DNA from 2 places in the Mesorhizobium sp. P2_C4 genome. Region 1 is predicted to be linked to the other one. Evidence: predicted binding sites of a transcription regulator. Region 1 holds the regulator's gene; the other holds the start of a gene.
The links. Region 1 encodes PhoB, which activates phosphate uptake and scavenging genes when phosphate is short. Its sites were predicted from a motif close to TGTCATNNANCTGTCAT; they were not measured.
Positions count from the first base shown of each region.

Region 1 (2,203 bases):
GTTCCATCTCGGCTATCTCGTCGAGGAGGGCGCAACCGACAAGATGTTCACCAACCCCGACGACAAGCGCACCCAGGACTATATCACCGGCCGGTTCGGCTGAGCGGTTCCGACAGCGAAGTTTCAGGCACGAGGACTAGGATCATGGGTGAACATACCGTCGCATCTTTCGATGAAGAGCTGGGACAGATCAGCAAGCTGATCCGCGACATGGGCGATCTCGCCGGCTCGATGGTCAGCGGCTCGACCAAGGCGCTGCTCACTTCGGACAATGCCCTGGCACAGCGCGTCGTCTCCGACGACGCCATCATGGATGCGCGCCAGCGTGAGCTGGACGACCGCGCCATCACGCTGATCGCCAAGCGCCAGCCGATGGCCAACGATCTGCGTGCAGTGGTCGGCTCGATCCGCATGGCCGGCGACCTTGAGCGCATCGGCGACCTCGCCAAGAACATCGCCAAGCGCGTCGGCACCGTCGGCCTCAGCGTCACGCCGCGTGACCTGTCGCATTCCATCGATGCGATGGCTCAGCTGGTGCTCATCCAGGTGCAAGGGGTGGTCGAGGAATATGCCGCCGCCGATGCGGCAGCGCTCGCCAAGCTCAGAAACGACGACGAGCGCATCGACGTCAAATACACCTCGGTGTTTCGCGAGCTGTTGACCTACATGATGGAAGACCCGCGCAACATCACCGCGTGCACGCATCTGTTGTTCTGCGCCAAGAACCTCGAACGCATCGGCGACCACGTGACCAACATCGCCGAAAATGCGTACTATGTTTTGACCGGCTCGCAATTGCCCGCCAATCGTCCAAAGCAGGACGAGACGGCGATGTCCGCGCCGGCGGCATGACGACAAAGGTGACCAGTCGATGATCGCGCCACGCATCATGGTGGTGGAGGACGAGGAGCCGCTAGGCGTGCTCCTCCGCTACAATCTCGAATCCGAAGGTTACCAGGTCGAGGTGGTGACGCGCGGCGACGAGGCCGAGATTAGGCTGCAGGAAAACGTGCCCGATCTTCTGGTGCTGGACTGGATGGTGCCGGCGGTTTCCGGCATCGAGCTGTGCCGGCGCCTCAGGATGCGGCCCGAAACAGAGCGGCTGCCGATCATCATGCTGACCGCGCGCGGCGAGGAGAGCGACCGCGTGCGCGGCCTGTCGACCGGCGCCGACGATTATCTGGTCAAGCCGTTTTCGACGCCAGAGTTCATGGCCAGGGTGAAGGCGCTGCTGCGCCGCGCCAAACCGGAAGTGCTGTCCAGCGTGCTCAAGGTCGGCGACATCGTGCTCGATCGCGAATCGCACCGCGTCTATCGCAAGAAGAGCGAAATCCGGCTCGGGCCGACCGAATTCCGGCTGCTCGAATTCATGATGCGTCATCCCGGCCGGGTGTTCTCGCGCAGCCAGCTGCTCGACAATGTCTGGGGCGAGACGATCTACATCGACGAACGTACGGTGGACGTGCATGTCGGGCGGCTGCGCAAGGCGGTCAACAATGGCCGCATGCCCGACGTCATCCGCACCATCCGCGGCGCTGGTTACGCTATTCGGGAAGACTGAAGCCCTTCAGTTTCGACGGAAGCATATCCAGTGTCGTTGAAGTGGTCAGCCCATTCGTCCGGCTTGATGTTGAATGACCAAAAAATGCGACCGATATCTGAGTGACTGAGAGGTGCAACTTGAGGATCGTCGGATCGTTTGTTCTCTCTATTCGCTCTCGGCGATAGCAAAAATGTCTATCAATCGTCCCTTTTCGATATGCGCTTCTATGGAGTGACGGCCTGGAGGAAAAAGCCAGTAGTAAACTCCACTGGGCACCCAAAGACCTTCGTCTTTCCTGAGTGGCATAAAGCTTGCTTGAATATTCGTGGTCGTTCCGCGGCCTGGACTAACGCGCACATCAAAACTCTGGCACGATAGCCATTTTGTGAACTCTTCCGCGCCAAGGGCCAGGAACTTACGTCTGGCAAATTCCGTCGCCTCATCATTGGAGGTGAATTTCCCCCATGCTTCTCTGGCATCTATCAATTGGCCAACCGGGCAGCCTGGACCAGGGTGTTGGGCGGCGGCGGTGCTGCCAAGCAATAGCCACACGGAAATCGAGAAAAGCGCCGGCAGATATCTGGTCCGGCTTTTGAGGAGGGGGCTGGTTGCTGCAGCCAACCGATATGCCGCCATCATGCGATTGAACATCCTGCCACG
Region 1 is NZ_JBFUDT010000007.1:115,176-117,378, forward strand. It holds gene pstB (phosphate ABC transporter ATP-binding protein PstB) at 1-103, shown strand, start outside; gene phoU (phosphate signaling complex protein PhoU) at 145-852, shown strand; gene phoB (phosphate regulon transcriptional regulator PhoB) at 872-1,561, shown strand; gene AC1DX6_RS24115 (hypothetical protein) at 1,709-2,182, opposite strand.

Region 2 (2,203 bases), on a different contig from region 1:
TGCTGGTCGGCATCGGTAAGGGTCTGGAGAAAGGCGACGATGTCGTCGATTTCCGGATCGGTCAGTGCGGGCTTGTCGCCGGGCTTCTTGCCGAAGGGTGGGTCCTGGTTGAGGTTGGGCCAATAAACCTTGGGCAGGTCATCATTCTTGCGAACCGTGCCGTCGGCGGCCTTCGGATACCAGCGGCCGGGATCGGTATCGCGGCTCGCATAGAAGGCGACCGCGTCGCGCAGCGAGTGGAAATAACCGTTGTGGAAGAAGCTTTTGCGCAGCGCCACGTTGCGCAGCGTCGGCGTGCGGAACAGGCCGCAATACGCGGTCCGGCCCATGAGGTCGATGCGCAGCGGGCCGCACAGGCCGAGATCGAAATAATTCGGATCCGCGTTGGCGGAAATTGCCGGGTTGCGCGGTACGCCGATGCCGAGGAAACCGTAATCGGTGAACTGCGGCGGCTCGCCGTCATTGGCCGGCTCGCTGAGGTGACAGCTGGCGCAGTTGCCCTTGGCCTCATCCTCGAACAAAGCGCGCCCGCGTAATTCCTGCACCGACAGTGTCGCCCTGCCGGCGAGGAAAGCATCGTAGCGGCTGGAATAGGGATAGAAATCGGCGGCACTCTGCTCGAACGTGCCGAGCGCTTCGGCAGCCGCGTCAAAAGCATCGTCCGGATGGTCGAATACCTGGTCGCCGAAAACCGCCCTGAAGTCGTCGGCGTAGGCGGCTTTGCGCAGTGCGGCAGTGACATCGCCGGCAGTTTTGTTGGCCATCTCGAACGGCGATAGCAGCGGGATCTTCGCCTGATCCTGCCCGCGATCGACACGACCGTCCCAGGTCAGGCCGCCGGTCGCACCATTGTCGACGCTCTCATCGCCTTCGTCGTCGGAATCGTAAAAGTGCTCGGTGAAGGCAGGCGTCGCCTGGAGATAGCGCAGCGACGGCACGGCGCGCAGTCCCGGCTGGTCCATCTTGGGACCGCCCATCTCGACAGGTGTGGCCGAAGCTGGACCGAAGGCACGTTTTGGATCATGGCAGGAAGAGCAGGATTGCAGGCCCGAGGCCGACAGCGACGGATCGAAGAACAGCTTGCGGCCGAGTGCGGTCAAGGCCGTCGCCCTGGCAAAGGCTTGCGCGCGCGGCAGCGGTCCGGGATGAACGCCATCCGGTTCGGCCGTGTTTCCCGGCGCCATCGCGGCGAGGCCAAGCACCGACGCCGCGACGACCGCGATCGTCTGGCTCTTCCATCGTCCAGCAGTCATGTGGCTCAGCCCGATTTTCGTTGCGGAAATAAGGAAGCACTGCAACGGATTGATGACCGGTTCCCGCACTCACGCAACCGTGTTCGCAAAGGTCGAGACTGTCACAAAGGTGACAAGGCATCGAAGTACCTGCATGCCTGTGGTTCGTCGCCCCCGGCCATGCATTGCCCCCTCTAGCCACCATCCAGCCATGAGGTACTTCCATGTCGAGGCTCAAGCTCTTCAATTCGCTTTATCTGGCCGGCTCAGCGCTGGCTTCCTTCACGACAGTGGCCAGCGCCGCTCCCGCCGGTTACGACAAGATCGACACGGTTGTCGTCATCTATGCCGAGAACCGCAGCTTCGATAACCTTTATGGCGGCTTCCCCGGCGCCAATGGCCTCTCCAACGCGCCGGCCGACCAGGTGCGCCAGCTTGATCGCGACGGCAAGCCGCTGGCCGAATTGCCGCCGGCCTGGGGCGGCTTGACCGGCAAGGGCGTCACCCCGCCGGTGACTGAGGCGCAGACCGCGCATCTCGCCAACGCCGGTTTCGCCATCGACGATCCCAACGGCTTCAATCTGAAGAGCTCGGTCATCACCCGCGACCTCTGGCATCGCTTCTATCAGGAGCAGATGCAGATCAATGGCGGCCGCAACGACAAGTTCGTCGCCTGGGCCGACTCGGGCAGCGTCGTCATGGGCCACTATGACGGCTCCGTCCTGCCGATGTGGGCGGTGGCGAAAAAATACGTGCTGGCCGACAATTTCTTCCAGGGCGCCTTCGGTGGCTCCTTCATCAACCATTTCCAGCTGGCCTGCGCTTGCGTGCCAGTCTATCCGCACGCGGACACCAGCCCGATCAAGGATCAGATCGCGGTTGTGGACGCCGACGGCAAGACGCTGAAGGTCGCCGACAACTCGCCGCCGTCGGCGCTCGGCGGCGCGCCAAAATTCGTCAATGACGGCGCC
Region 2 is NZ_JBFUDT010000005.1:69,690-71,892, forward strand. It holds gene AC1DX6_RS20465 (cytochrome-c peroxidase) at 1-1,184, opposite strand, end outside; gene AC1DX6_RS20470 (acid phosphatase) at 1,457-2,203, shown strand, end outside.
Region 2: AC1DX6_RS20470 (acid phosphatase) is a predicted target of PhoB. The motif match lies at 1,295-1,311, and genes of this name have one in related genera.